DNA from 2 places in the Ruegeria sp. HKCCD4315 genome. Region 1 is predicted to be linked to the other one. Evidence: riboswitches for the same ligand, from Rfam matches in the RefSeq annotation. Region 1 holds a riboswitch; the other holds the start of a gene.
The links. A riboswitch is a leader RNA that binds a small molecule or an ion and turns the genes downstream of it on or off. The one in region 1 is predicted to bind cobalamin.

Region 2: linked by a shared signal. The riboswitch ahead of GS646_RS14995 (hypothetical protein) and the one ahead of GS646_RS19935 (DUF1636 domain-containing protein) in region 1 are both predicted to bind cobalamin.

What each region holds. Positions count from the first base shown of each region.
Region 1 is NZ_WVRN01000002.1:445,356-449,312, forward strand. It holds gene GS646_RS23010 (ROK family protein) at 1-205, shown strand, start outside; gene GS646_RS19925 (carbohydrate kinase) at 245-1,171, shown strand; gene GS646_RS19930 (D-lyxose/D-mannose family sugar isomerase) at 1,187-1,852, shown strand; cobalamin riboswitch at 1,952-2,151, shown strand; gene GS646_RS19935 (DUF1636 domain-containing protein) at 2,390-2,746, shown strand; gene GS646_RS19940 (ABC transporter ATP-binding protein) at 2,743-3,519, shown strand; gene GS646_RS19945 (ABC transporter substrate-binding protein) at 3,532-3,957, shown strand, end outside.
Region 2 is NZ_WVRN01000001.1:3,022,928-3,026,884, reverse strand. It holds gene GS646_RS15005 (DNA polymerase III subunit gamma/tau) at 1-355, opposite strand, end outside; gene GS646_RS15000 (dual specificity protein phosphatase family protein) at 528-1,028, shown strand; gene GS646_RS14995 (hypothetical protein) at 1,031-1,438, opposite strand; cobalamin riboswitch at 1,529-1,751, opposite strand; gene GS646_RS14990 (hypothetical protein) at 1,882-2,742, shown strand; RNA gene ffs (signal recognition particle sRNA small type) at 2,791-2,889, opposite strand; gene GS646_RS14980 (bifunctional 2',3'-cyclic-nucleotide 2'-phosphodiesterase/3'-nucleotidase) at 2,929-3,957, opposite strand, start outside.

The DNA.
Region 1 (3,957 bases):
GCTTATGCCTGCTGGTGGAGTGTTTCTTGTCGGCGGGGTCGCCGAGAAAAACCGCTGGCTGTTTGATCAGGATTTCAAGGACGCATTCAATGGCGGCGGGCGGTTCAGCGAGCTTCGTAAATCCTTGAACCTTTACGTCTCAGAACAGGCCGAGTTCGGCATCATCGGGGCGAACAATTTTTGCAAAAACGCACTAAAGCGATGAACGACTTGTGCGCTTGAGGCTCTGGGAGAGGACGTTGGAATGATCCTGTGCTGTGGGGAAGCCCTGATTGACATGATTGCCGAGCCGACAGTGTCCGGCGCACGCGGCTTTGTGCCCCATACGGGTGGCGCGATCCTGAATACCGCTGTTGCCATGGGGCGCTTGGGTGAGTCCGTGGGAATGTTGACCGGTGTCTCCACGGATATGTTTGGTCAACAGCTGATCAACGCGTTAAAGGCAAGCCACGTTGACGTTTCGCATGTAATTGTCTCGGATCGTCCCACTACACTTGCGTTTGTACAACTTGAAGATGGGCACGCAACCTACAGTTTCGTTGATGAAAACACGGCTGGCCGTATGTTGGCACCTGAAGATATGCCAGACCAACTCCCTGCCATCTCGGCATTGTATCTTGGGGGTATAAGCTTGGCGTGTGAGCCATGTGCAGATGCCTATGCATCTTTGTTGGCTCAACACGGAAACGACCGCCCTGTCATGTTGGATCCCAACATTCGTCCGGGTTTTATTCAGGATCAAACCCGCTTTCGAACGCGTTTGAACCGCATGATCGCGCAGTCCGATATCGTGAAAGTGTCGGACGAGGATCTGGACTGGATCATTCCCGGTGCGGAACCCGAAGCAGTCAAAGCAGCCTTGCTGTTGCAAGCCGGACCATCAGCGCTGATCGTGACCCGGGGCGGCGATGGCGCAAACGGGTATCTGGCGGATGGATCGCAAGTGACGGTGCCGGTAAAACCGGTGCAGGTCGTGGATACGATCGGTGCGGGCGACACGTTCAATGCAGGTGTGCTCACTGGTCTCAGCCGCGCCGGGCATCTGACAAAACCTGCTGTACGCAACTTAACTGCCAACTCTTTGCGCGCGGCCATGGAACTGGGCGCCGAAGTTGCAGCTGTAACCGTATCTCGAGCTGGGGCGGAACCGCCTTGGGACCATGAGCTATAATTCTTGGAAAAAACAATGAAACGATCTGACATAAATCGCATCAAATCCGAAGCGCAGGCGTTCATCCAGTCCTTTGGCGGTGTACTGCCGCCTTTTGCAGACTGGTCACCCGAACAGATGCGCAGCCCAGTGGCGCAAACGATCCGCAGCCGCGGGTTGGGGTGGGACATCACCGACTACGCTCAGGGCCGGTTTGATGAACTGGGCCTGTTTCTTTTCACGCTGCGCAACGGCGAAGTGAATGATTTGCAGTCTGGGCGCGGGATGCTTTACGCAGAAAAATTGCTGATTTCGAAAGACAAACAACTGTCTCCGATGCATCGCCACATCATCAAGGCAGAGGACATCATCAACCGTGGCGGCGGCGATCTGGTGATGGAGATTTATGCATCGGACCCAGAAGGTGGCATCGACCGGCATACGCCTGTCACAGTGCCCAGCGATGCCTGCCCTGTTACGTTGCAACCAGGTGAGCATCTACGCCTGAAACCAGGGCAAAGCGTAACCCTGATGCCCGGAGTTTGGCACGCGTTCTGGGCCGAGCACGGTGATTGCCTTATCGGCGAGGTTTCGACTGTGAATGATGATCGAACGGATAATGTGTTCGAAGATCCGATCCCTCGATTTTCAAAGATTGAGGAAGATGCCGCGCCAGATTTCCTATTGGTTTCCGACTACTGACGTAAACCGGGTTGACAATAACCGACAGACAACTGGGCTGAGCCCAAGTGATTTCGTCAAACGCCACTCATTCTCTTGCTTGACAAGTCCAGCACCACGAGACTAGCTGAGCGGGATGGTTCCGTAAGGGATGAAAATGGGAATACGGTGCGGCACAGTTTTTTTGCCAAGTCCGTGACTGCCCCCGCAACTGTAAGCGGAGAGCGACGCCATTACGCCACTGACCCCGAAAGGGTTGGGAAGGTGGGCCGAGCCTTGACCCGCAAGTCAGGAGACCTGCCATCCGATGTTCAACCAACCCGGGGCGGGGCGTCCTGGAAGGAGGCTTTGATGGCACGTTTTTCGCGTGTTTACATTGGTAGCACCTTCTGTCCGCGCTTGGTTTCAAGCGGAGCGGACAGTGTTAAAGGTGACTGACAGAAATAAGCTCTTCTTCAATACCTACTGCGCTGAGGCATCCCGCGGTGCCGTTAATTCAATGCCACGTTACGTTATAACATTGCATATCAATCCAACCCGCAGTAAGCGCTACATGCAATGACGAAAATCGCTGATCATTTCATTCTTGTGTGTGCGACCTGCACAGGTGCCATGTCCACCGATCAAGTGACTGGCGCACTGGCGCAAACATTGCCCGAAGGATTTGCAATTCGAACAGTTGATTGCATGGCAGGTTGTTCCCGACCAACCACCATTGGCCTTCAGGCACCGGGCAAGGCGCAGTATCTGTTTGGAGACATCGACACGGAATTGGATCTGGACGCAGTGGTGGAATTCGCCGGACAATACCGCCTTAGTTCCGATGGCTGGACAAGTGCAACCGAACGCCCGCCCGCGTTATTCACCAAGACCTTGTCCCGAATACCCGCCCTGCCAACCGAGAGGGTGTCATGAGTTTTCTGTCGGTCGAGGGTCTCGAATATTACGCTTTGAACGGCGATGTCCTTTTGCAGGACGTGTCCTTCGGCTTGGAGGAGGGCTCGATTCTGGCAATTGCGGGTCCGAATGGCGCGGGAAAAACAACACTGCTCAAGTTGCTTTGCGGAATAGAACGTATTGCACTGGGTGATGTGCTTATAAGAGGCAAAAGCTTGCGCACCTTGTCCGCGCATGAGCGTGCCCGAACCATCGCGGTCGTAGGCCAGCAAGAAATGCCAGACGGTCGGTTGCGTTTGCGAGACTATGTTGCGCTTGGGCAAATCCCGATTCAGGCGGATAAATCGGCAACCGAGCACAAGGTAGATCTTGATCGAGTTCTGGAAACAACCGGATTGTCTCATCTTTCCCGCAAGCCGATGAGCCAGCTATCGGGTGGCGAGCGACAGCGCGCTCACATCGCGCGCGCTTTGGCACAAAACCCATCCCTGTTGTTTCTGGACGAACCGACCAATCACCTGGATCCAGACGCCAAGGGGCACATGTTGTCCTTGGTGGCCGAGCTGGGCGTCACGGTGGTCATGATCGTCCATGATCTGGTCATGATCCCGGAATTCGCCACGCATGTGGCCTTGATGAAATCCACACGCCTGACGGGTTATGGGCCCGTCAGCGACGTGCTGACCTCAGAACGTGTTCGCGACACCTTTGGTGTGGATTATCTGTGCTTTCAGCATGAGGGCCGCATAATCCCAGCGCTGGATATTCGAAAACGAAAACTGTCATCATAACAGGAGCTTACAATGATGCAGAAACTTTGGCCTGTGGCTCTGTTCACTGGCCTGGCAAGCGGCGCGGTCGCAGAAGCCATCACAGTGGACAATTGCGGCGAACCGCTGGTTTTTGAAACCGCGCCCGAACGGATCGTTGTCCACGACATGAACATGACCGACATGGCGTTCGCATTGGGCCTGCAAGACAAGATCGTGGGCCTGACCGGCATCACGGGCTGGTACAAGACGAGCCCTGATTTTGATGCACAGCGCGGTGATATCCCAGAGCTTGCACCAAAATACCCTACTGTTGAGAACCTCATCGCAGTAGAACCCGACATGTTCTTTGCAGGGTGGTATTACGGTATGCAGCCGGGTGGCGAGGTTACTCCGGACACCCTTTCGCCCTTTGGCATCAAGACCATGGTTCTGACCGAAAGCTGCGTACATCTGAGC
Region 2 (3,957 bases), on a different contig from region 1:
TTATTTCGCGAATGTCATTCACACCGGTTCGGCTGGCGGCGTCCATCTCCATCACATCGACATGGCGGCCTTCCATGATCGCCACGCAATGTTCGCATTGCCCGCAAGGCTCGGTCGTCGGGCCGCCATTGCCGTCGGGGCCGATGCAGTTCATACCCTTGGCGATGATCCGCGCGGTGGTGGTTTTGCCGGTGCCGCGAATGCCGGTCATGATGAAAGCCTGCGCAATCCGGTCCGCTTCGAATGCGTTTTTCAGGGTGCGCACCATGGCGTCCTGACCCACCAGATCGGCAAAGGTTTCCGGGCGATATTTGCGGGCGAGAACCTGATAGGCGGGGCTGGGCGTGTCGGTCATGTTTTCTCGGTCGGATTCGGTGCTTCGGCTCAGCGTAGTGGCCGCTGCCTTCCGCGTCCACTGCGAGGCGCGATGATTTTTGATTTAGATTCCGACCGGATTCGCACTAAGCTGTTCCAACAAAATTTAAGACTCATTTTTGTAAAGAGTTCCTGGTGGAGGACACACGTTCATGTCGCAGCTGGTTATCTATGCCCTGCAAGTCGCAGGAGGAACGCTGGCCCTGACGTCTATACCCGGACATGGCGGGGACTATGAGACGGATCTGGATACGATTGCCGCGTGGAAGCCGGGGATTGTCATTTCAATGACAACGGATGTCGAGATGCTTCAGCACGGGGCGCAGGATTTTGGCAGCGATATTCAAAGCCGCGCCAGCCGGTGGGTGCATCTGCCGATCGAAGACTTTGGCGCACCAACGGCGGCGGTTGAAGAGGCGTGGCCAGAAGTTAGCGCCGCCGCCCGGCATGCCCTGGCTGGAGGAGGCCGAGTGCTGGTGCATTGTCGGGGCGGCTGTGGCAGGTCGGGGATGGTTGTCCTGCGTCTGATGGTCGAGTGCGGCGAACGGGCTGACAAGGCGCTGGAGCGTCTGCGCTCGCTGCGCCCCTGTGCTGTGGAAACAGACGCGCAGCTGGCTTGGGCGGCCCGGGTTTCCCCGGCGCAGGTGGTGTGACCTCAGGCCGAAAGCTGTTCGGGTGCGTGTACGGTTTTCCGGGGCCGTAGCGTTGCAACCTCGATCATCGCGCAGGGTGGGTTTGCAATGATGCCAGATGGCAGAGTGCGGAACGTGTTTCCAAAAATCAGATCAGCATAGAGGTTCAGGTCCTCAATTGCTGCGTTGGGCTGCGTGTCACAAAACACGCGAACACTGTCTGATTGTGCCTGGAAAATTGCCTGACACCCTTTTGTGCAATGTGAAAGCTCACTACTACCGTCAAACTCGAAGTCGTCGCCTGTGGCAGCCGAAGCTTGTGTCATGGCCTCGGAGATCGAGCGCGCCAGCCGCGCCAGGGCGGGGCAGGTTTTGCCCGTCCGCTGACATACCGTTGCGCTGTATTCATGCGTCTTTGTCTTCCAGATCATCCTGCGCCCTCCGCGCGTGGTGGACAGAAGGATCGGGTCAGGTGGGACAGCGAAGTGCAGTCAGGACCTGCCCGGACACCCCGCCCGAGTTTCGGTTTCAGTTTCGATGGCAGGTCTCCTGACTTGCGGGTCATGGCTTTGCCGACCTTCCCAGCCCTCGGGGCCAGTGGCGTTTCGGCTTTGCTCACCGCTTACAGTTGCGGGGGCAGTCGCGGCATTGGTTAGCGTCCGGATGACCAGACGGAACCGCACCGTGTTCCCTTTTCATCCCGACCCCTTGTGGGGGACAGGAACCATCACACAATCGCTAGCGTCTGATCCGGTTCCGAGTCAAGCGGATCTTTGTCCCCGACGTTTGGTCATGCTGGATGGGTAAAAACTTCCCGCGTAGAGTTTCAATTATTGAAGTAAGAAACTTTGTCTTCGGCGCAGGGTCAGGGATCATGTTGGATACAGAACAGACGGTTTTGACCGAAGAGTTCCTCTTTCCGTCCGGGTCATCAACCCTTTCAGCGCGCTTGTACCGACCGTTGTCGGAACCCGGCACAGTGGTTGTGCTGAACAGTGCCACAGGCGTGCCACGCGACTATTATCGCCACTTCGCACGTTGGCTGGCCGCTGAGCGCGGCATGGCGTGCCTAACCTATGATTACCGGGACTTCGGGCACTCTTTGACCGGCCGCATGAAGGATGCACGTGCGACAATGGCCGATTGGGCCTTGATCGATATGCCGGCGGCGCGGGCGGAAATGCGCAGGCGTTTTCCCGGTGCACAACAATGGACGATTGGTCATTCTGTAGGTGCCATGCTGGGACCCGTACAGCCCGATATCGACAAAATCGACCGGATGATTTGTGTGTGTTCTGGGCTTGTGACCCTGAACGATCACCCATGGCCCTACCGTGGATTGGCCGGGGTGTTCTGGTATGGGCACGCCCCATTGCTGGTCAAAGCGCTTGGGTATTTACCCGGAAAGGCAATCGGTTTTGGTGCGGATTTGCCGGCATCGGTCTACTGGCAATGGCGTAAATGGTGCACCGCTCCTTCGAGTTACATGCCCGAGATCGGAGCCGGGTTGCCTGATGCGCGTTGGACAGAAACTGAAAAACCGGTGGATCTGTTTACTTTTGAAGATGACCAGATGGTCCCACCCGAGGCGGTATGGCGGCTTGCCGATCTCTATGGCCCCAAGGCCAAACGACATCTGCTGAAACCTGCTGAATTTGGGTTATCTGAAGTTGGGCATATTGGGGCTTTTGCTCGTCGTAACGCGGCCCTTTGGCCACGCTTTGTCGACATCTGAACACGTTTTGGGTGAGACCGCGTATCACCCATTAGGCATGTGAGGGGAAAGTGAGAGGTTGGACATCGACCCAAGCGGGGCTCGTTGTGGCTGCTTCCTTCCGGACCTGACCAGGTTGGCGAGGCGCTCGCCCGCGCCAACCTCTCGACTCTGGATATAGGGAAGGCGAGGGCAAAAGACAACCCGTCAGAACGTCAGACGGATCCGCTCGAATCCGGCTTCATCAGGACTTAGCATTTGGGCGTTGAACATGCGCAGCTCATCCATGTGTTCAAGGGCACCGGGACCTGTTCGAAGCAAGGCATTTACGCCCGTTTGAGCTGTCAGTGTAAACGGATAGGGGTGCCGCGATATTGGATCGGGCGGAAGGCGACGAGATAGGTAATCCCGCGTCAGTTCTTTGATGTCGAGCGGCGGTAGGTTGATGCGTTGGGCCGCAGAGGCGGCAGGAAAATGTCCGCCTCCGCTGGCGCGGTAATTGTTGCTGGCCAGGACGAATCTTTGCGCAGGTTGAACAGGTTGGCCACCGAATGTCAGATTGCGAATTCGCCTGTTGTCAGGGTCGACCAACCGACCGTCATTGTCGAAGCGCGCAGGTTGCGATGGATCGATTTGATAGGACAGGCCGAAGATGACGTCAAAATTGTAACCGGCACGTTCGGGGTTTACTAAGTCCGCTTCTATATCAGGTGACAGCTGGTTGAGCACGCTTGCCGACATTTCCAGCCAATCCAGCACGTCGGCACCGTTGATCTGTAATGCGCGCAGTTCATTGGGAAACGGATACAGGTCTGCAACGTGACGCAGGCATATTTCCCCCGCCGGGACATCTGTAAAATGCCGTGGGCCAGCGCGCCCACCGCTTTTCCCAGGCGCCACGGCTGACAAAAGAGGTAACTCTTCCAAAGCGGAACCGTGCAGGAAAGGGCGCAAAGCGGCAGCCTGCGCAGCAGCAACCAGAGCCAAGCCGCGATCCGGTGCGCAAAAACTGAAATAGCTGTGCATGGATTCTGATACGCGCGCGACGGGTTTGGCAACCGCGCTGCGTGTCTGACGATGGGCGTCGGCGAACAGACGCACCATATCCTGGTCTTCCTCGACCGCGATTCCGCTCGCGCAAACCGGGCGCAGGTCCACGCGACATTCTTCAATGCTGAACCCGGCATTCGGTCGCGGAGAAACTACAAGATCAATGACACCAAGATAAGATCCAGC